Regions from separate parts of the Aquincola sp. J276 genome, predicted to be linked through region 1. Evidence: riboswitches for the same ligand, from Rfam matches in the RefSeq annotation. Region 1 holds a riboswitch; the other holds the start of a gene.
What was found. Region 1 has a riboswitch for glycine ahead of LRS14_RS12860 (D-amino acid dehydrogenase). Riboswitches for the same ligand answer to the same signal wherever they lie in the genome.
Positions count from the first base shown of each region.

Region 2: another riboswitch for glycine. It lies ahead of gcvT (glycine cleavage system aminomethyltransferase GcvT); the one in region 1 lies ahead of LRS14_RS12860 (D-amino acid dehydrogenase).

Region 1 is NZ_JAJONC010000001.1:2,796,644-2,807,655, reverse strand. It holds gene LRS14_RS12905 (M12 family metallopeptidase) at 1-455, opposite strand, end outside; gene LRS14_RS12900 (ABC transporter ATP-binding protein) at 581-1,330, shown strand; gene LRS14_RS12895 (ABC transporter permease) at 1,327-2,124, shown strand; gene LRS14_RS12890 (ABC transporter substrate-binding protein) at 2,191-3,201, shown strand; gene LRS14_RS12885 (phosphatase PAP2 family protein) at 3,266-3,928, shown strand; gene LRS14_RS12880 (alpha/beta hydrolase) at 3,903-4,742, opposite strand; gene LRS14_RS12875 (NnrU family protein) at 4,742-5,320, opposite strand; gene LRS14_RS12870 (MaoC family dehydratase) at 5,394-5,882, shown strand; gene LRS14_RS12865 (hypothetical protein) at 5,879-6,388, opposite strand; glycine riboswitch at 6,508-6,599, shown strand; glycine riboswitch at 6,600-6,713, shown strand; gene LRS14_RS12860 (D-amino acid dehydrogenase) at 6,770-8,062, shown strand; gene LRS14_RS12855 (Bcr/CflA family multidrug efflux MFS transporter) at 8,067-9,293, opposite strand; gene LRS14_RS12850 (MarR family winged helix-turn-helix transcriptional regulator) at 9,385-9,831, shown strand; gene LRS14_RS12845 (SDR family NAD(P)-dependent oxidoreductase) at 9,883-10,638, shown strand; gene serA (phosphoglycerate dehydrogenase) at 10,729-11,012, shown strand, end outside.
Region 2 is NZ_JAJONC010000002.1:56,488-67,499, forward strand. It holds gene gcvP (aminomethyl-transferring glycine dehydrogenase) at 102-2,981, opposite strand; gene gcvH (glycine cleavage system protein GcvH) at 3,010-3,384, opposite strand; gene gcvT (glycine cleavage system aminomethyltransferase GcvT) at 3,425-4,540, opposite strand; glycine riboswitch at 4,623-4,738, opposite strand; glycine riboswitch at 4,751-4,851, opposite strand; gene LRS14_RS18090 (hypothetical protein) at 4,897-5,082, opposite strand; gene LRS14_RS18095 (nucleoside/nucleotide kinase family protein) at 5,183-5,809, shown strand; gene LRS14_RS18100 (hypothetical protein) at 5,810-5,944, opposite strand; gene LRS14_RS18105 (GTPase domain-containing protein) at 5,881-7,323, opposite strand; gene LRS14_RS18110 (DUF2868 domain-containing protein) at 7,320-8,753, opposite strand; gene LRS14_RS18115 (electron transfer flavoprotein-ubiquinone oxidoreductase) at 8,770-10,455, opposite strand; gene LRS14_RS18120 (SDR family oxidoreductase) at 10,621-11,012, shown strand, end outside.

The sequences.
Region 1 (11,012 bases):
AGGCCGATGGCATGGCCGAACTCATGCGCCGCGGTGCCGCCGTCGAGGAAGCCCAGGTTCATCGTGGCCTGGTTCAGCGGCACGCTGCGGGCATCGGTGCCCACCATGGACCAGGCGCCGTCGTTGGCATCGAAGCTGATGCGGATGTCGGCATTGGGCATGTTGCCGAACTCGAACTTCAGGTTGGCCACCGCCTCCCACCAGCCCGCCTCCTCGCGGGCGGTGGCGCGCTGGCTGGCGGTGCCGCCGATGAAGCGCACCTTCAGCGTGGAGCCGTTGAGCCAGGTGGTGCCGCGCACCGCCACCGCACGGGCGCGGCCGCCGGGGCGGGGCGCGGCCAGCGGCTGCGGGCGCATCAGGTTGCGCGGCAGCACCCGGTCGTAGCAGCAGCGGGCGGCCGGGCGGAACGGCTGGCCTGTGTCATCGGCTGGGCGGTCGGTCGTCGGATCGGGCATGGCAGGCTCCAGTGAGGTGGCGGTCTGTTGCGTACCTTAGGCATTTCCGCGTTGGCGTGCCACGGTGAGCCTGACAAGCTAGGGACGCGGAGCTAGGGATGCCGGCTGCGGCATCATCCGCGGCCATGAAACAGGCCCCCTTCTTGGCGCTGCACCAGGTCAGCCGCCGTTTCGCCAACGGCGTGCAGGCGCTGCAGCAGGTGGACCTGCAGGCCGCGCGTGGCGAGTTCGTGAGCCTGCTCGGGCCTTCCGGCTGCGGCAAGAGCACCGTGCTTCGCCTGCTGGCGGGGCTGGATGCGCCCAGCAGCGGCAGCGTGCAACGCCCGGCCGACGACGTGGGCTACGTATTCCAGGAGCCCACGCTGATGCCCTGGGCCACCGTGGCCGACAACGTGCGCCTGCCGCTCCGCCTGCGCCGGGCGCCGCGTGCGCAGGCCGATGCCGCAGTGCGGTCCGCGCTGGCCGCGGTGGGGCTGGACGGCTTTGCGCAGGCCCTGCCGCGGGAGCTGTCCGGCGGCATGAAGATGCGTGCATCCATCGCCCGGGCGCTGGTCACGCGCCCTTCGCTGCTGCTGCTGGACGAGCCCTTCGCGGCGCTGGACGAGATCACCCGCTTCAAGCTCAACCAGGACCTGCTGGCGCTGTGGCAGCGCGATGCCTTCACCGCGGTGTTCGTCACCCACAGCGTGTTCGAGGCCGTGTTCCTCAGCCAGCGCATCGTGGTGATGGGCGCTCGGCCCGGCCGCGTGGTGGCCGAGGTGATGGTGGACGCGCCCTATCCGCGGCTGCCGGCCTTCCGCAGCAGCCCGGCGTTCATCGGTTGGTGCGCGGAGGTGTCGCAGGCGATGGAGCAGGCCAGCGAGGCCGCGCTGTGAGCGGCCCCCGTGCCGAGGCGCCGTGGCTGCGCTGGGTGGTGCCCGCCGTCGTGGCCGTGGCCGCGCTGGTGGGCTGGGAGGCCGTGGTGCGCCTTTACCAGCTGCCGCAGTACCTGCTGCCCGGCCCGGTGCTGGTGGGCAAGACGCTGTGGGCCAACTTCGGCTCGCTCATGGGCAGCTGGTGGTTCACGGTGAAGATCACCTTCGGCGCGCTGGCGCTGGCCATCGTGGGTGGGGTGCTGCTGGGCGGGCTGTTCGCGGTCTCGCGCTGGGTCGAGCTGAGCCTGTTCCCCTTCGCGGTGGTGCTCCAGGTGACCCCCATTGTGGCCATCGCGCCGCTGATCCTGATCTTCATCGACAGCACCACCGCAGCGCTGCTGCTGTGCGCCTGGATCGTGGCCTTCTTTCCCATCCTGGCCAACACGGTGGTGGGCCTGCGCAGCGCCGATGCGCGGCTGCGTGACCTGTTCCGCCTGTATCGCGCCACCCGCTGGCAGACGCTGGTGCACCTGCTGGTGCCTTCGGCGCTGCCGTACTTCATGGCCGGGCTGCGGGTGGCGGCGGGGCTGTCGCTCATCGGCGCGGTGGTGGCCGAGTTCACGGCCGGCGCCGCCGGCCGCGAGACGGGCCTGGCCTCGCGCATCCTGGAAGCCAGCTTCCGCACCGAGATGCCCAAGATGTTCGCCGCGCTGGTGCTGGTGTCGCTCACCGGCATCGCGCTGTACGGGCTGATGCTGCTGCTGTCGCACTGGCTGCTGGGGCGTTGGCATGACAGCGAAAGGGTGGCCGACTAGCCCTGCTGTTACCGGTTGGCACACCGCTCGCTATAGTCCGCCCACCCCTTCAGCCGCCGTCCGACCATGCCCTACCGCGCCCTTGCCCTTGCCGTCCTCACCGTCAGCGCACTGGGCGCGCAGGCGCAGACCAAGGTGGTGTTCGCCACCAACTGGAAGGCCCAGGCTGCGCACGGCGGCTTCTACCAGGCGCTGGCCGACGGCACCTACAAGCGCATGGGCCTGGACGTGGAGATCCGCCAGGGCGGCCCGCAGGTGAACAACCGGCCGCTGCTGCCGGCCGGCAAGATCGACTTCCTGATGACCGGCAACCTGCTGCACAGCTTCGACAACGTGAAGAACGGCGTGCCGGTGATCGTGGTGGCGTCCATGTTCCAGAAGGACCCGCAGGCCTTGTTCGCCCACCCGGACCAGGGCTACAAGCAGTTTGCCGACCTGAAGAACGCGCCCACCGCCTTCATCGCCAAGGATGCGCAGTTCTCGTGGTGGAGCTGGCTCAAGGCCGAATACGGCTTCAAGGACGAGAACCTCAAGCCCTACAACTACAACCTGGCGCCCTTCCTGTCGGACAAGAAGAGCATCCAGCAGGGCTACGCGGTGGAGGAGCCGATCTCCATCGAGAAGCAGGGCGGCTTCAAGCCGCTGACCTTCCTGCTGGCCGACCACGGCTACAGCACCTACTCCACCACCATCGAGGCCCGCACCGAGATGGTCAAGAACGACCCCGATCTCATCCGCAGCTTCGTCAATGCGTCGGCCATGGGCTGGGTGAGCTACCTGTACGGCGACCGCCGCCGCGCGGATGCGCTGATCAAGCGCGACAACCCGGAGATGACCGACGAGATGCTGGACAAGTCGGTCGCGCTGATGAAGAGCCTGGGCATCGTCGATTCCGGCGACGCCACCACGCTGGGCATCGGCGCCATGAAGCCGGAGCGGGTGAAGGACTTCTACGACAAGATGGTCAAGGCCGGCCTGTACAAGCCTGGCGAGGTCGACCTGAGCAAGGTCGCCACGATGCAATTCGTGAACAAGGGCGTGGGGCTGGACCTGAAGAAGCAGCTCGGCGGCAAGTAAGCTCGGGTTTCCCCCAATCACCAGGGCCGGCTACATGCCGGCCTTGTCATTGCTGCCCTGGCCGATGTACTTGTTCTGGCACACCGTCACCCGCTTCGGCGAAGCCCAACTCCTGCTGCCGGCACTGCTGGCCGTCACCGCCTGGCTGGCCCTGCGCGCCGGTGCGGCCCGCGTGGCGCTGGTGTGGCTGGGCACCACCGCCGTGGCCGCGCTGCTCACCACCGCCAGCAAGGTGGCCTTCATCGGCTACGGCGTGGGCTACGCGCCGCTGGATTTCACCGGCATCTCCGGCCACGCAATGTTCTCCGCCGCCATCCTGCCGCTGCTGGCGCGCGAGACGGTGGGCGCATCGCATCCGCGCTGGCATGCGCCGGCGGTACTGGCCGGGCTGGCGCTGGCTGCGCTGGTGGCGGTGTCACGAGTCAAGGTGCATGCCCATTCGCCGTCGGAATGCTGGGTCGGCTTCGGCCTGGGCGCGGCTTCCAGCCTGCTGGCGCTGCGCGCGGCCGAACTGCCCCAGGCCAGCGCGCCGAAGAAGCTGGTGCTCATCGTGGGCGTGTGGCTGGCGGTGGCTGTGGCGGGCGCGCCGCCCTCGCGCACGCATGATTGGGTGACGCAGCTATCGGTGCAGCTGGCTGGCCGCAGCCAGCCCTATACCCGCGCGCAGATGCACCGCGAATGGCAGCAGCAGCAGCAGCGGCTCAACGGCCGCGTGGTGGCGCCATAGCGTCGCGCAGCGCGGCTTCGTACGCTTCGAAGCGCTGCAGGTCGCCATGGCCGGCACCGGCCACGCGGTGCAGCCGCACGCCGGGCAGCGTGCGCGCCAGCGCCTCGCTGTGGGCCAGCGGGATCAACGTGTCGCGATCCCCATGCACCAGGTCGATGGGCAGCGCCGTGCCTGCCAGCGCCCGCAATGCGGCATCGGTGCGCAGCGGGTAGCGCAGCAGTGGCGCGGGCACGAAGGGGTACTGCTCGGCCGCCATCTGCACCATGCTGCGGTAGGGCGAGACCAGCAGCAGCGCCTGCGGTCGCTGCGCCGGCGGCAGGTCGGCGGCCAGCCGGGCCGCCAGTCCGGTGCCCAGCGAGCGGCCGAGGAACACCACATGCCGGCCCGCGTACTGCGGCGCCACCCGGGCCCAGGCGGCCTGCACGTCGGCCAGCAGCTGCTGCTCGCTCTCGATGCGGCCGGTGCTCTTGCCATAGCCACGGTAGTCCAGCATGAACAGGTCCATGCCCAGCGCGCGGTAGAAGTCGAGGTTGACGAACCAGCGCTCCAGGTTGCCTGCGTTGCCATGCAGGAAGAACACCACGCCGCGTGCACCGGGGCGCCGCAGGTGCAGCGCATTCAGCCGCGCGCCGGGCACGTCGATGAACACCTCCTGCGCGTCGGCCGGCAGGTCGAAGCGGTGGTCGGCGGCCAGCGGCACCGGATGGAAGATCAGCGTCTCCTGCTTCCACCACAGCGCCCCCAGCATCAAGGCATAGGCCGCCAGGGCCACCACCAGCAGGGCGGCCAGCGCCTTCCAGGCCAGGCGCCGCATCATCCCAGCGGGGATACGCCGATGAGCCAGCTGTGCAGCCAGAAGACGAACAGCAGCCACACGCCCACGCCGGCCACCAGCGTGATGACGGTGCCGCGCAGCGTGCCGGGCGGGTACACCGTGCCCTCGCGCCGGTCACGCCGGCGCGAGACGGCATACAGCACGATGGCCCACACCAGGAAGCTGCCGAACAGCACCACGTCGGCCAGCATGCCGTTGGCCAGCAGGTGGGCGAAGGCCCAGACCTTCACGCCCAGCACCATCGGATGGTGCAGCGCGGCCTTGATGTGGTTGCGCGGGCTGTCGGAAGCGGCCAGCAACACGAAGGCGATCAGCGTGAGCAGCAGTGCCGCATGCCGCATGCCACGCGGCGGCTGCCACAGCAGCACCGGGTCCAGCCGCGCCTGGCCGTAGCCCCACACGATGAGCACCAGCCCGGCCAGCGACACCAGCGAGTACAACCCCTTCCAGCGCCGCAGCCCGTGCGCGGCGATCTGCCGCTGGCGAAAGCCTTCGGCAAAGATGCGCGTGGCATGGGGGCCGAGGAACAACAACAGTCCGGCGATCAAGGCGGTCATGGCGATGGCGCTGTGCGCGATGGCGGGAATGCCGGCATTCTCACCCTCCAGCCATCACGAACGAGGAGGTGAGATGAGCGAGGCCCAAGCCGGCGCCGTGCCGGCAGACAAGCGCTTTTACTGGGAGGACTTTCCGGTGGGCAGCGTGCGCGAGTTCGGCGCCAAGCGCGTCACGCGCGAGGAGATCATCCGCTTTGCCGGCGAATTCGATCCGCAGCCTTTCCACCTGAGCGACGAAGGCGCTGCCCGCTCGTTGTTCGGCCGCCTGTGCGCCAGCGGGTGGCACACCTGCGCGATGGTCATGCGCATGATGTGCGACGAATACGTGCTGGACAGCAGCAGCCTGGGCTCGCCGGGCATCGAGAACCTGCGCTGGCTCAAGCCGGTGTACGTGGACGATGTGCTCAGCGTGCGCCTGGAGGTGCTGGAGGCCCGGCCCATGGCCAGCAAGCCGCAGGTAGGCTTGGTGCGTTCACGCTGGCAGGCCAGCAACCAGCACGGCGAGCCGGTGCTGACCATGGAGGGCTGGGCCATGTTCGGCCGTCGCCCGGGCGCGGCCTAGAAACGCGAACGTTCGGCCAGCGCCACGCTGCCGCCGGGCAGGCCGCGCTCCAAGCGGTCTTCCAGCTCGCCCAGCGTGGCCGCGATCGCATTGGCGTTCTGCTCGAAGGCCAGGCGCTGGCGGTCTTCCAGCTGCTCCATGCGCTGCACCAGGGCGCTGCGCGTCTGCTCGTGGGATTGGGCGAGGCGCAGGGTCTCGGCGGCGATGAAGCTGCGCAGCTCGGTGAAGCGCGAGGCCTCGGCGGTGTCGGCCAGGGCACGCTGGGCCTGCAGGTCCTTGTTCAGCCGGCGCTGCTCCATCAGCAGCGTGGCCTGCAGCGAGATGGCCCAGACCACGAACACCACGCTCAGCACGGCCACCAAGCCCAGCATGATCAGGCCCAGCGGCGCTTCCACGGTGGTGAAGCCCAGGTACAGCGGCGTGGGCGTGGCAAACGCCGACCAGTTCAGCAGCGCAAAGCCGGCGGTGAGCACCAGCACGGCGAGCACGAGCAATGTGCGACTCATGGGTTTCTCCTTGTTCGATCCGGCACCGCGACGCGGCAGCCCGGGCGCCGAGTGTCGCCGCTGGCGCAACCCATGGGCTGTCGGACAACACCCCGTCACATCCTCTGCGGCTAAACTCGGCCGCAGATTCAGGAGAGCGCATGCCACCACCGGCATGCCGCCGAAGGCGCAACCTCCCATGCACGCTCAGGCACCGTACTGGATCTGTCGATTGGCCGACGCTGGAGAGTGAAGCCCGCCACGGGCTTCCACCGAAGGAGCAAGGCGCCATGCCCGTGAGGGGCCGGCGCTGAATCTCTCAGGTACCGAGGACAGCGGGAGCGGCACGAGCGCGGATGCGTTCGTCCCTTCCATGACTGTTCGTTTCCTGAGAGTACCTCCATGAAAGTCATCGTTCTCGGCGCCGGCGTGACCGGCGTGACCTCGGCGTGGTTCCTGCAGCAGGCCGGCCACGACGTCACCCTGATCGACCGCCAGCCCGGCGCCGGCCTGGAAACCAGCTTCGCCAATGGCGGGCAGATCTCGGTCTCGCATGCCGAGCCCTGGGCCAATCCCGGCGCGCCGCTGAAGGTGCTGAAGTGGCTGGCGCGCGAGGATGCGCCGCTGCTCTTCCGCCTGCGGCCCGATGCGCAGCAGTGGCTGTGGGGCCTGCAGTTCCTGCGCGAATGCACGCCGGCACGCACGCGCCACAACATCCGGCAGATCGTCAACCTGGGCCTGTACAGCCGCAGCACGCTGCAGCAGCTGCGCGCGCAGCTGGACATCCCGTACGACCACCTCACAAAGGGCATCCTGCACTTCTACACCAGCCAGCAGGAGTTCGATGCCGCGCAGGAGCCGGCCCGCGTGATGCGCGAGCATGGCTGCGAGCTGGACATGAAGACGGCCGACGAGTGCGTGCAGATCGAGCCTGCGCTGGCCCAGTGCCGCGACCGCATCGCCGGCGGCAGCATGACGCCCAGCGACGAATCGGGCGACGCCCACGCCTTCACGCAGGTGCTGGCGCGGCATGCGCAGGCGGCCGGGGTGCGCTTCTTCACCGACACCCGCATCGTTGGCATCGAGCGCGAGGGCGACCGGCTGGCCGCGGTGCAGGTGGCCGATGCCGACGGCAAGGTGCGCCGCGAGGCAGCCGACAGCTTCGTGCTGTGCATGGGCTCGTTCAGCGCGGCCTTCGCGCGGCAACTCGGCATCACGCTGCGCATCTACCCGGCCAAGGGCTACTCGGTCACGTTGCCGGTGATCGACCCGGCGAACTCGTACAACGTCTCGCTGACCGACGACGAGTACAAGCTGGTGTTCTCCCGCCTGGGCGACCGGCTGCGCATCGCCGGCACGGCCGAGCTCAACGGCTACGACACCTCGCTGAACCTGGTGCGCTGCGAAGCCATCGTGCGCCGCACCCGCGAGCTGTTCCCGCAGATGACGGACGGCCAGGGCGCCCGCTACTGGACCGGGCTGCGACCGGCCACGCCGTCCAACGTGCCCTACATCGGCCGCTCGAGGATCAGCAACCTGTTCCTCAACACCGGGCATGGCACGCTGGGCTGGACGCATTCCTGCGGCTCCGGCCGTGCCATCGCCGACATCGTGAGCGGCCGCGTGCCGGAGCTGGACTTCGCCTTCTGCGGCCTGCCGCAGGCGGCGCCGGCCGGGCGGCTGGCCGCCGCGTAAGGCTTCAGCTGGGCACGGGCCGGGCCAGCCGCCGGTAGGCCAGCAGCGCCAGGCCGCCGGCCACCGCCATGGCCAGGCCCATCGGGCAGGCGCTGCCGTCGTTCATCAGGCCGACCGCCGCGCCGCTGGCGCTGGCCAGCGTGAACTGCAGCGTGCCCATCAGCGCCGATGCGCTGCCGGCCTGGTGGCCCTGGTGGGCCAGTGCCCCGGCGGCTGCATTGGCGCCGACGAAGCCCAGCGATGCCACGAACACGAACAGCCCCAGCAACGTGCCCGGCAGCGCCAGGGCCGGCCATGCCGGCGTGAGCAGCGCCACCGCCAGCAGGCCAGCACCGGCAAACGCAGCCACGGCAAGCGCGGCTTGCAGCAGCGTGCCCGCGTCATGCTGCTTGAGCAGCCGGTGGTTGAGCTGCGCCGCGGCCACCAGGCCCAGCGCATTGGCGCCGAACACCAACCCGTAGGCCTGCGGCGAGAGCCCGTGCAGCTCGATCAGCACGAAGGGCGAGGCCGCGATGTACGCGAACATGCCGGCATTGGCCAGGCCGGTGGCCAGCGCATGGCCCAGGAAGCGGCGGTCCCGCAGCAGCCCGGCGTAGGTGCGCAGCGCCTTCAGCGGCGAGGTGTCGCGGCGCTGCGCGGCCGGCAGCGATTCGGGCAGCGCCAGCCACGAGGCCAGCAGCCCGGCCACGCCGCAGGCCGCCAGGATCCAGAACACCAGGCGCCAGCCGCCCAGGCCCAGCACCGCCGAGCCAGCCAGTGGCGCCAGCATCGGCGCCAGGCCCATCACCAGCATCAGCCGCGACAGCACGCGGGCGGAGGTTTGCGGATCGAACCGGTCGCGCACCATGGCCATGGGCACCACGATGCACACGCAGCCGCCCAGCGCCTGCAGCAAGCGCAGCGCGGTGAGCATGGCCACGCCCTCGGCCAGTGCACAGCCGATGGAGGCCAGCAGGTACAGCGCCAGCCCGGCATACAGCGGCGGCTTGCGGCCGAAGCGGTCGGCCAGCGGCCCGTGGAAGGCCTGGCCCAGCGCCATGCCCAGGAAGTAGGCGGCCAGCGTGTACTGCACCTGGCCGGCGGAGACGCCCAGCTCCGCGGCGATGGCCGGGAAGGCGGGCAGGTACATGTCGATGGACAGCGGCGCGAAAGCCGCCAGGCCGCCGAGCACTAGGATGAGCGAGAGCGGCGCGCGGGCCGCCGGCAGCGCGGCTGCGGAAGAGATGGTCATGCCGGCACTATACGGCCAGTTGGTTGATTCAATCAACCAATTCGCCGATATGATGGAGGCGTCCGTGGCGACGCAACAAGATGGAGACAAGATGCCCGCAGTACGCACCGAGGACGACCTGCTGCAGCCCGTGATCACCGTGTTCAACGGCTACCGCGGCTGGATGCAGCAGGCACTGGACGAGCAGGCGATTCCGGCCAGCCCGCTGGACATGTTGCTGCTGTCCATCGTGGCCGAAGGCGATGGCGTGTCGCAGCAGCAGCTGGTGCAGGCCACCGGGCGCGACAAGGCCCAGGTCACCCGCATGGCCGCGCGGCTGGTGCAGGCCGGCCTGCTGGCGCGCGAGCCCGACGCGCAGGACGGCCGCCGCTGGCGCCTCACCCTCACCGAGGAGGGCAAGGCCGCCCACCGGCACATGGGCCGGCAGCGCAAGCGCCTGGCCGCGCTGCTGGCGGCCGACCTCAGCGCAGAGGAACAGGCCACGCTGGCGCGGTTGCTGGGCCGCATGAGCGCGCGGCTGCCCGGCGCGGGCGGCTGAAGCGCGCGCGGGTCTTACAGTGGCGTTTTGCCCCTGTTCAGGACCTGCTGCATGACCACCACCACCGTTCTCGTCACCGGCGCCAGCGCCGGCTTCGGACTTGCCATCGCCGAACGCTTCCTGGCCGATGGCGCCCGCGTGATCGCCGCCGCGCGCCGCGCCGACCGGCTGCAGGCGCTGGCCGACAGGCACCCCGGCCGCGTGCTGCCGCTGGCGCTGGACGTCACCGACCGCCCGGCCGCCGCCGCCGCGCTGGCCGCGCTGCCGGCCGACTTCGCGCAGGTGGACGTGCTGGTGAACAACGCCGGCCTGGCCCTGGGCCTGGCCCCCGCCCACCAGGCCGACCTGGACGACTGGGAACGCATGATCGCCACCAACTGCGCCGGGCTGGTGAACGTCACCCGCGCCATCGTGCCGGGCATGGTGTCGCGTGGCCGCGGCTCCATCATCAACATCGGCTCCATCGCCGGCGAGGTGCCTTACCCCGGCGGCAACGTGTACGGCGCCACCAAGGCCTTCGTGCACCAGTTCACCCACAACCTGAACGCGGACCTGATCGGCACAGGCGTGCGGGCCACCTGCGTGGAACCGGGCCTGGTGGGCGGCACCGAGTTCTCGAACGTGCGCTTCCATGGCGACGACCAGAAGGCCGCCAGCGTGTATGCCGGCACCCAGCCGCTGACGGCCGAGGACATCGCCGACACGGTGCACTGGCTGGCCACGCGGCCGGCGCACGTGACCATCAACGCCATCTCGATGATGCCCAACTGCCAGTCGTTCGGGCCGCTGCAGATCCGCCGCAGCTGAGGCGCGCAGGGGCGTTCATGGCCCCACCGGCGTGGCGGGGAACGCCGGTTGCCACAATCCCGGCATCCGCTTCCAACACGCCACAACAAGATGACACAGCGCCTTTCCGTCGCCAAGGACAAGCTCAAGTTCGTGCTGCTCGAGGGCATCCACGCCACCGCGGTGGATGCGCTGCAGGCCGACGGCTATACCCAGATCGTCACCTCGCCCAAGGCCTTGACCGGCGACGCGCTGGTCGAAGCCATCCGCGACGCGCACTTCCTGGGCATCCGCTCGCGCACGCAGCTCACGGCCGAGGTGCTGAAGCAGGCGCCCAAGCTGGCGGCGGTGGGCTGCTTCTGCATCGGCACCAACCAGGTCGACCTGGATGCCGC
Region 2 (11,012 bases), on a different contig from region 1:
GGCGATGGCGGCAGGATAAGCGCGCACCGTGCCAGCGGGCGTCGCCGCCGTGCCACGCTGTCGCCATTTGGCGGCCGGCGCGGGGCCGGCCGCGGGGCGCTTCAGCCCTCGGCGTACTCGCTCATCGGCACGCAGCTGCAGAACAGGTTGCGGTCGCCGTAGACGTTGTCCACCCGGCCCACCGGCGACCAGTACTTGCCCCGCCGCAGCGCGGCCACCGGGTAGGCGGCCTGCTCGCGGCTGTAGGCATGCGGCCAGTCGGCAGCCAGCAAGGCCTCGGCGGTGTGCGGCGCATTCTTCAGCGGCTGGTCGTCGCGCGGCCATTCGCCGCGCTCGATCTTGGCGATCTCCTCGCGGATGGCGATCATCGCGTCGCAGAAGCGGTCGAGCTCCTTCAGCGGCTCGCTCTCGGTGGGCTCCACCATCAGCGTGCCGGCCACCGGGAAGCTGAGCGTGGGCGCATGGAAGCCGTAGTCGATCAGCCGCTTGGCGACGTCCTCGGCGCTGACGCCGCTGCTGTCCTTCAACGGGCGCAGGTCGAGGATGCACTCGTGCGCCACGCCGCCGCCCTTGATGCCTTCCAGCTCGCCGCTGAAGTGGATGTCGTAGTGGTCGGCCAGCCGGGCGGCCACGTAGTTGGCGCTGAGGATGGCGGTCTCGGTGGCCGCCGTCAGGCCCTCGCTGCCCATCATGCGGATGTACATCCAGGTGATCGGCAGCACCGCCGCATTGCCCAGCGGCGCGGCCGAGACCGCGCCCACGCTGCCGGCACCCGGCAGGAAGGGCACCAGGTCGGCCGCCACGCACACCGGGCCCACGCCCGGGCCGCCGCCGCCGTGCGGGATGCAGAAGGTCTTGTGCAGGTTGAGGTGGCTCACGTCGCCGCCAAACTCGCCCGGCGCGGCCACGCCCACCAGCGCATTCATGTTGGCGCCGTCCACGTACACCCGGCCACCATGCCGGTGCACCAGCGCGCACAGCTCCTTCACCCGCGGCTCGAACACGCCGTAGGTGGAGGGGTAGGTGATCATCACCGCGGCCAGGCGGTCGGCGTGCTTCTCGCACTTGGCCTGCAGGTCGGCCAGGTCGACGTTGCCCATCTCGTCGCATTGCACGCCCACCACCTGCATGCCCACCATCTGGGCGCTGGCGGGGTTGGTGCCGTGGGCCGATTCGGGGATCAGGCACACGGTGCGCTGCGCGTCGCCGCGTGAGAGATGCCAGCCGCGGATGGCCAGCAGGCCGGCGTATTCGCCCTGCGAGCCGGCGTTGGGCTGCAGGCTCACGCCGGCATAGCCGGTGGCCTGCACCAGCCAGTCGCACAGCTGCTGGTTCAGCAGCGCGTAGCCCTGCTGCTGGTCGGCCGGTGCGTAGGGGTGCACGTTGGCGAATTCCGGCCAGGTGATGGGGATCATCTCGCTGGTGGCATTCAGCTTCATGGTGCACGAGCCCAGCGGGATCATGGTGCGGTCCAGCGCCAGGTCCTTGTCCGACAGGCTGCGGATGTAGCGCAGCATCTCGGTCTCGCTGTGGTGGGTGTTGAACACCGGGTGCGTGAGGTACGCGCTGCCGCGCAGCAGCTGCGGCGCGATCAGCGGGGCGATGCCGCGCTCATGCCGCGCGAAGTCGGGCTGCGCATGGGGCCGGCCGGTGAACACGCGCAGCAGCGCGGCGAGGTCGGCGCGGGTGGTGGTCTCGTCCAGCGTGATGCCCAGCGACGTGTCGCTGGCGCGGCGCAGGTTCATGCCGGCCGCCTCGGCCGCGGCCAGCAGGGCGCCGGTGCGTTCGCCGGTGGCCACTTCCAGGGTGTCGAAGGCCTCGGCATGGGCCAGCGTGAAGCCGGCCTGCTGCAGCTCCGCAGCCAGCAGCGCGGTGTAGCTGGCCACGCGGCGGGCGATGCGCTTCAGGCCCTCGGGCCCGTGGTACACGGCGTACATGCTGGCGACCACCGCCGGCAGCACCTGCGCGGTGCAGATGTTGGAGGTGGCCTTCTCGCGGCGGATGTGCTGCTCGCGCGTCTGCAGGGCCAGCCGGTAGGCCGGGGCGCCGTGTGCGTCCACGCTCACGCCCACCAGGCGGCCGGGCAGCGAGCGCTTGAACTCGTCGCGCGTGGCCATGTAGGCCGCATGCGGGCCGCCGGCGCCCATCGGCATGCCGAAGCGCTGGGTGTTGCCCACCACGATGTCGGCGCCCTGTTCACCCGGCGGCAGCAGCAGCGCCAGCGCCAGCAGATCGGCCGCGACGATGGCCAGCCCGCCCTGGGCATGCACGCCGTCGATCAGCGGGCGCAGGTCGCGCACGCGGCCGGTGACGCCCGGGTACTGCAGCAGCGCGGCGAAGGCCTGCACGCTGCCGGCCTCCTCGGCCGGGCCCACCTGCACCGTGATGCCCAGCGGCTCGGCGCGGGTGCGCACCACGGCCAGCGTCTGCGGCAGCACGTCGTCGGCCACGAAGAAGGTGGTGCTCTTGCTCTTGCCCACCCGCAGCGCCAGCGTCATGGCCTCGGCCGCGGCGGTGGCCTCGTCCAGCATCGACGCATTGGCGATGGCCATGCCGGTGAGGTCGGTCACCATGGTCTGGAAGTTCAGCAGCGCTTCCATGCGGCCCTGCGAGATCTCGGCCTGGTAGGGCGTGTAGGCGGTGTACCAGGCCGGGTTCTCGAGGATGTTGCGCAGCACGACCGGTGGCGTCAGCGTGCCGTGGTAGCCCTGCCCGATGAAGCTCTTGAGCAGCCGGTTGCGCGCGGCCACCGTCTTCAGCTCGGCCAGCGCCTGCGCCTCGGTCAGCGGCGCGGGCAGCGTCATGGCCGTGCCGCGGGCGATGGCACGCGGCACGATGGCGTCGATCAGCGCGCGGCGCGAGGCCGCCCCGATCACCGACAGCATGTGCGCCTCGTCGGCCGCGTCGGGGCCGATGTGGCGGGCGGTGAACTCGGCCTCGTTCTCGAGGTCGCCAAGCGGCTGGAGGGCAGGCATCAGCATGGAAAGGCTCGCGGGCAGGGAAGAGGGATCAGAGGGTCTTGAGCAGGGCCTGGTAGGCCGGCTCGTCCATCAGGCCGCCCAGCTGGCCGGCATCGGCCACGCGCACCTTGAAGAACCAGCCCGCGCCCATCGGGTCGGAATTGGCCAGCGACGGGTCGGCCCGCAGCGCCTCGTTCACTTCCACCACCTCGCCGGTGACGGGCATGAACAGGTCGGCCGCGGCCTTCACCGACTCCACCACGCCGGCCACGTCGCCCTTCTCGAAGGTCTTGCCCACTTCGGGCAGGTCGACGAACACCACGTCGCCCAGCGCGTCCTGCGCATGCTGGGTGATGCCGACGATGGCGGCATCGGTGTCGCCGGCATTGATCCACTCGTGGTCGTTGGTGAACTGAATCGTCATGTGCTCGCTCCTGGGGTTCGTGGGGTGGGATGGAAGGGGTTCAGCGCTGGTAGCGGTGGGGCGCGAAGGGCATCGCGCTAACCCGCATCGGCAGGCGCTTGCCGCGCACGTCGGCATGCACCTCGTTGCCGGGCTGTGCATGGTTGGCGGCCAGGTAGGCCATCGCGATGGGCTGGTTGACCGTGGGCGCCAGCGTGCCGCTGGTCACGCGGCCCAGCTTGTGGCCGTGGGCGTCGTGCAGGGTGGCGCCTTCGCGCACCGGGATGCGCTCCAGCCCCACCAGGCCCACGCGCTTGCTGGGCGCACCGCCGGCCAGGTGCTTCTCGATCACCGCCGCGCCGGGATAGTGGCCGGCCCGCGCGCCGCCGGGGCGCCGCACCTTCTGGATGGACCAGGCCAGGCCGGCTTCCACCGGCGAGGTGGTGGTGTCGATGTCATGGCCGTACAGGCACAGGCCGGCTTCCAGCCGCAGCGTGTCGCGCGCGCCCAGGCCGGCGGGCTTGACTTCCGGCTGCTCCAGCAGCTGGCGGGCCAGGGCCACGGCCTCCTCAGCGGGCACCGAGATCTCGAAGCCGTCCTCCCCGGTGTAGCCGGAGCGGGTGATGAAGCACTCCACGCCGTTCAGCGCGAAGCTGCCGCCGGTCATGAAGGTGAGGCGGGCCACGTCGGCATTCAGCCGCGCCAGCGCCTGCACCGCCTTCGGGCCCTGCAGCGCCAGCAAGGCACGGTCGGGCAGCGGGATGACCTGGCAACGGTGGCCGATGTGGGTCTGCAGGTGGCGGATGTCGTCGGCCTTGCAGCCGGCATTGACCACCAGGAACAGGTCGTTCTCGCGCCGGGTGACCATCAGGTCGTCGAGGATGCCGCCCGAGGCATTGGTGAGCTGGGTGTAGCGCTGCCTGCCCACGCCCAGATCGACGATGTCGGCCGGCACCAGGGTCTCGAGCGCGGCGGCCGCGGCGGCGGCATCGGGCAGCCGCAGCTGGCCCATGTGGGAGACGTCGAACAGCGCCGCCGAATCGCGGCACTGCCGGTGCTCGGCGAGGATGCCGCCGGGGTAGTTGACCGGCATCGCATAGCCGGCGAAGGGCACCATCTTGGCGCCCAGTTCCACGTGCAGCGCATGCAGCGGCGTCTGGAGCAGTTCAGCGGACATCGGATGTCTCCCGGGGTGAAAGGGGAAGCGAAGAGGCCATCGATCACCCACCATAACCGCCGTCGGGCGTTCTGGGTGGGGTGATGCCCTCGCTGTCCGCTTTACCTGAGAGATTGGCCGGGCCCCGCGTGGTGCGGCGGCACGGCTTGCCCCTTCGGTGGGCGGGCTCGCGGCCCGCCTCTCTCCAGTGAGGAACGCCCCGACGGGGCGTCTTGCCAGTCCTTTTGCCTGAGCGTTCGGAGCTTGTGCCCCTGCGCCTTCGGCGGCCGTTGCGTTGGGATGCCGCAGCGGCTCTCTCCTGGCGGGCGGCAGTGTAGCCCAGGCCCCCGGGTGGGCCGGGCCGCTGCCGCGCTGGGTCAGCGGCGCTGGTCCATGCGCAGTTCGCGCGCCATGCTGCGGCGGTCGCGGCCCATGGCGGGAATCAGGAAGGGCTCGAACTTCTGGCCCTTGTCTGCCGGGGGCTCGAAGGGCTCGCTGCGGCGGGAGCCGGCGGGCTGCACGGGATGAGCGGATTTCTGGATCATCATGCGGGGCTGTCTCACGGCTTGTTGGCGCCGCGTGGCACCTCTAACGACGCAAGATGGATTTCGGATGACAAAGCTTGCCGCAGGATTTCCAGCACAGGTAACAAGCCGCTGCGCTCTGGCCGTGGCGCTGCCGCCCGAGGCCCTGGCCCGCGCGGAAGCGCTGCTGGCCAGTGGTCGCCGGGCGGTGCTGGGGCTGGTGGGCACGCCCGGGGCGGGCAAGTCCACGGTGGCGCAGGCCCTGGCCGCCGCGCTGGGCGGCAGGGCGGTGGTGGTGCCGATGGACGGCTTCCACCTGGCGCAGGCGGAGCTGCAGCGGCTGGGCCGCGACCAGCGCAAGGGCGCGCCCGACACCTTTGATGCCGCCGGTTACGCCGCCCTGCTGCGCCGCCTGCATGCCGCCGTGCCCGGCGAAACCGTGTATGCGCCCGAGTTCCGGCGCGAGATCGAGGAGCCGGTGGCCGGCGCCATCGCGGTGACGCCCGAGGTGCCGCTGGTGATCACCGAGGGCAACTACCTGCTGCTCGACGACGGCCCCTGGGCCGCGGTGCGCCCGCTGCTCACCCAGGCCTGGTACGTGGAAGGCGACGAGCCAACGCGGCTGCGGCGGCTGGTGGCGCGGCATGTGCAATTCGGCCGCTCACCGGAGGCGGCGCGGGCCTGGGTGGACGGCAGCGACGAGCCGAACGCCCGCCGCATCGAGGCCACCCGGGCGCGTGCCGACTGGCTGCTGCGCTGGGATTGATCAGCCCGCCGGCGGCTGCAGCGCGCCGGCGTCGTCCGGATACAGCCCGCGCAGCAGTTCGGCGCTGACGGTCACCAGCCACGCCTGCAGCCCGGCCTGCAGGGTGTGGCGGTCGGCCTCGGCGGAGACGGCCACGCCGGCCTCCGCCCGCGCCGCCCACAGGCGGCGCAGCGCCGGCCGGTGGCTGGCGATGGCGGCGGCCACCGCCTCGTTCCAGAAGGGGGATGCTCGGTGGCCGTCCAGCCGCCGCGGCCGCGGCCGAAGTGCGCCACCGTCAGGTAGCCCAGCAGCGCGCCGTGCACCATGTCGTCCAGCGCGGCGTCCGACCAGGCCACGCTGGGCGCCTCCACGCCGCGCATCAGGTTGAAGCCGCGGGCCAGGCCGGCCGCGCCCAGCGCGCCCAGCAGCCCGCCGGCCAGCATGCCGCCGCCCAGGGTCAGGCCGCCGGTCAGCAGGTCGGCCTTCAGGCCGGCCAGCGCGCCCGTCACCGCGCCGCCCCACAGGGCGGCCCGGCCTTCGTCCACCGGCGCGCGCAGCGCGAACTGCGCCGCCACGCGGGACAGCACCGCATCCGCCTCCGCCCGGCCCTGCAGGCCGTGCAGCGCGATCAGCCGGTCGGTGGAGCCGCGGGTGTCCTCGGCCACGCGGGCGGCCAGGGCTTCCATCGCCCGCGCCTGCGGGCCGCCGGCCTCGTCGGGCTGCAGGCCGATGCTGCGGCCCACGGCCACGCCCAGCTCCTTCAGCCGCGCGCCCAGGCCGCCGGCGGGCAGGGCCTCGCGGTCCAGCGCGGCGCGGGCCAGGCGGTGCGCGAGCTCGGCCATGGCCTCGTGCCACACGCCCTGGCTGCGGCGCAGCCAGGCGGCCTGCAGCGCCGCCATGGCCGGGCGCCGCGCCGCAGGCAGGGCATCGGCCACCGCCTGCAGCAGCCGCCCTTCCTGCACCCAGCAGCGGGCGAAGGCGTCCAGCGCCAGCACCGGTCGCTGCACGCGCTGCTGCCAGGCCTGGCGCTGCGCCTCCTCCAGCGGCCGCGGCTGCGGCGGGCCCAGCTGGTTCAGCAGCACCACCACCGGCTTGCCCAGCAGCTGCAGCACCCGCAGCTCGGCATCGACGTAGGTCGCGTCGTCGGGCGACTCGGCCGCGTTCACCAGGTACAGCACCACGTCGGCCTGCTCCAGCACATTGCGCATGGCGCGCTGGGCCGACCAGAAGGGCTTGTGGCGGAAGCGGTCCCACACCTCCGCCAGGAACCAGCCGATCGGGTTGCCGGCCTGCTCCAACCGGCGCAGCAGCCGCACGCTGTCGCCGAAGCCGGGCGTGTCCCACAGCTCCAGCCGCTGGCCCTCGGGCGTGGCGAGCATGGTGTGGCGCTCGGCGGTCTCGGTCACATGGGCTTCGTCGCGCACCTCGCCGATGTCGCGGCCCAGCAGCGTGCGGGCCAGCGTGGTCTTGCCCACGTTGGTGTGGGACACGAGGCTGAGCCCGATGGCCTCGGTGGGCGCGCCGCTGCCGGTCATGCGGGCGCGGCCTGCAGCGCGGCCTCGGCGGCGGCCAGGTCGGGATGGGCGAGGTCGATGAACACCGGCGTGCGGCCCAGGCCGGCCAGCATGCGCTGCCAGGCCTCGCGCCGCTGCTGCGCCCGCGCCGCGCCGAAGCGCTGCGCGAAGCCGGAGGTGTCGACCAGCAGGCGGGCGGCGGGCCAGGCTTCGGCGGTGGCGCCGTGGGTCTCACGCTCCGGCGTGGCGCTGAGGGCGAACAGCAGCATCGCCGGCGGCGCGCCGTGGCCGGCGTCGTCGCCTTCGTGCAGCGGCTCGGCCAGCTGCAGCCGCGCCTGCTCGCCGAAGCTGTGGCGCAGCACCCGCTGCAGGCCTTCGACTGCCACCGCCGGCAGCCGGTACTGCACGGGCTGCACCCGCAGCAGCACCGCGCCACCGCGGTGGCTGCGCAGCAGGCGCTGGCTGTAGGCATCGTCGATGGGCAGCGGAAAGTTCCCCGCCAGCCGGTGCACGCGGATCGCGGCGCCCAGCGCCAGCGCCAGCCGCGGCAGCAGCACCACGCCGGCGGCGGTGAGTGCATGCAGATGGATCCAGCGGGCGGCGTTCTCGCCCGGCCCCGCGGAAAAGCGCAGGCCGGCCAGTTCGGCGGCCGTTGGCAGGGGGATGCCGCTGAGCGCCGAGGCCGGGCCCAGCACGCCGTTCAGCAGCCGGTGAACCGCATCGGCCGAGAGGAAGGTGCTGTCCCAGCCGGCGCGGTACTCGAAGGCCAGGCCATGCAGGTACATCGAGGCCAGCACGCCGGCCACCAGCGCCGCGGCCGCCGCATGCAGCCACACGGCCGCGCGGGCCGACCACAAGGGCGCCGCCTGGGCCGACCAGCGCTCGGCGAATCGCCCCAGGGCCGGGTGGCCCGCGGCGGCTCTCCAGGCGGGCGCGGCCAGCAGCCGGCGCAGGCCGAAGGGCGGCGGCGCGGCGACGTGGCCGGGCAGGTCTTCGGCGGACGCCAGGGTGCCTGCGCTCGATGCGCCATGAACCGCGCGCTGGCGCCGGGCAAGACGGTTGAGCGCCGCGGCCGCCAGCGCCAGGTAGACCAACAGGTTCCAGGCCAGCAGGCCCAGCAGCGGCGGTGCCAGCAGGTTGAGCTGCTGCGTCGGCCCGAGGGCCTGCGTTGCCAGCCCGAGGCCGGCCGCCAGCACCACCAGCAGCGGCCCGGGCCAGCGCGCGCCGCGGCTGGCCTGCAGCAGCCGGGCGGCGGCAGGCTCCTTCGGCAGCAGCAGGGCCAGGCCCGCCTGGGCGCGGGCGGCCAGGTAGCGCCCGGGCGCGGCTTGTTCGCCCACCGCGCGGGCCGCTTCGGCGCTGGCCGCGGCGGCATCCGCCTCGGTCCAGGGCGCGGCCATCGGCGCCTCGAAGGCGCGCAGCAGCGTGATGCGGCGCGCTTCGTCCTCGGTCACGGCGAGGCTGCGGCCCTTACATGCCGGCGTAGTTGGGTCCGCCGCCGCCTTCCGGCGTCACCCACACGATGTTCTGCGTGGGGTCCTTGATGTCGCAGGTCTTGCAGTGCACGCAGTTCTGGGCATTGATCTGCAGGCGGTCGGTGTTGTCGGCGTTCTTCACGTACTCGTACACGCCCGCCGGGCAGTAGCGGCCTTCGGGGCCGGCGTACTTGGCCAGGTTGATGGCCACCGGCACGCTGGCGTCCTTCAGCGTCAGGTGCGCCGGCTGGTTCTCCTCGTGGTTGGTGTTGCTGATGAACACCGAGGACAACCGGTCGAAGGTGAGCTTGCCGTCGGGCTTGGGATACACGATCGGCTGGCACTCCGCCGCCGGCAGCAGCCGGGTGTGGTCGGCCACCTTACGGTGGATGGTCCACGGCGGGCTCTTCACGCCCAGGCGGGGCAGCAGCCACTGCTCGATGCCGGTCATCAGCGAGCCGACGTACACGCCCCGCTTGAACCACTGCTTGAAGTTGCGCGACTGGTCCAGCTCGCGCTTGAGCCAGCTCTGCTCGAAGGCGGCGGGATAGGCGCTCAGCTCGTCCTGCTGGCGACCGCTGGTCACGGCCTCGAAGGCGGCTTCGGCGCACAGCATGCCGGTCTTGATGGCAGCGTGGCTGCCCTTGATGCGCGCGGCATTCAGATAGCCCGCGTCGCAGCCCACCAGCGCACCGCCCGGGAACACCGTCTTGGGCAGGCTGAGGATGCCGCCGGCCGTGATGGCCCGCGCGCCGTAGCCGATGCGCTTGCCGCCTTCGATGTGGACACGGATGCTGGGGTGCGCCTTCCAGCGCTGCATTTCCTCGAACGGGCTGAGGTAGGGGTTCTTGTAGTCCAGCCCGGTGACGAAGCCCAGCGTGACCTTGTTGCCCTCCAGGTGGTAGAGGAAGCCGCCGCCATAGGTGTCGGGCTCCATCGGCCAGCCGGCGGTGTGCACCACCAGGCCTGGCCTGGCCTTGTCGGCCGGCACTTCCCACAGCTCCTTCACGCCCAGCGCATAGCTCTGCGGGTCCTTGCCTTCGTCCAGCTTGAAGCGCGCGATCAGCTGCTTGCCCAGGTGGCCGCGCGAGCCTTCGGCGAACACGGTGTACTTGCCGTGCAGCTCCATGCCCAGCTGGAAGGCGTCGGTGGGCTGGCCGTCCTTGCCGATGCCCTGGTTGCCGGTGGCGATGCCCTTGACCGAGCCGTCGTCGTTGTAGAGCACCTCGGCCGCGGTGAAGCCAGGGAAGATCTCCACGCCTAGGCCCTCGGCCTGCTCGCCCAGCCACTTGGTGACCGCGCCCAGGCTGATGACGTAGTTGCCTTCGTTGTGGAAGCAGTCGGGCACCAGCCAGCCCGGCGTGCGGGTGGCGCCGGTCTCGCTCATGAACAGCACTTCGTCGCCGGTGACGGGCTGGTTGAGCGGCGCACCGAGCTCCTTCCAGTTGGGCAGCAGCTCGTTCAGGCCGATGGGGTCCATCACCGCACCCGACAGGATGTGCGCGCCCGGCTCGCTGCCTTTCTCGAGGACGACGACCGACACCTCCTTCGACTGTTCGGCCGCAAGCTGTTTGAGCCGGATGGCGGTGGCCAGGCCGGCGGGTCCGCCGCCGACGATCACCACGTCGTACTCCATGGCCTCGCGCGGGCCGAATTGCTCAAGAATCTCCTGCGGGGTCATCCGACGTTCCTTGTCTCGGGTTCGTGACTTCTGTGCGACCGGCGATTCTAAGTGGCCGTCACCAGACGGCTTCCGGCCGTGCCGCGGGCCGTTACGGGCGGCCGGGGGTGCGTGCTATCGTCATCCGATCCGAATGAAGAACGCCCCGCTCGAGGAGCCCTGCGCATGAGCTACAAGATCGATCTGTCGGGCCGCGTGGCCCTGGTCACCGGCGCATCCAGCGGCCTGGGCTGCCACTTCGCCAAGGTGCTGGCCGAGGCCGGCGCGGCCGTGGTGCTGAGCGCCCGCCGCATCGACCGGCTGAAGACGCTGCGCGCCGAGATCGAAGGCGCCGGCGGCGACGCCCACGTGGTGGGCATGGACGTGACCGACCCCACCAGCATCCGTGCCGCGGTGGCGCATGCCGAGACCGAGGTCGGCGCGATCGACATCCTGGTCAACAACTCCGGCGTCAGCACCACGCAGAAGCTGACCGACGTGACGCCGGAGGACTTCGACTACGTGATGAACACCAACGCCCGCGGCTCGTTCTTCGTGGCGCAGGAAGTGGCCAAGCG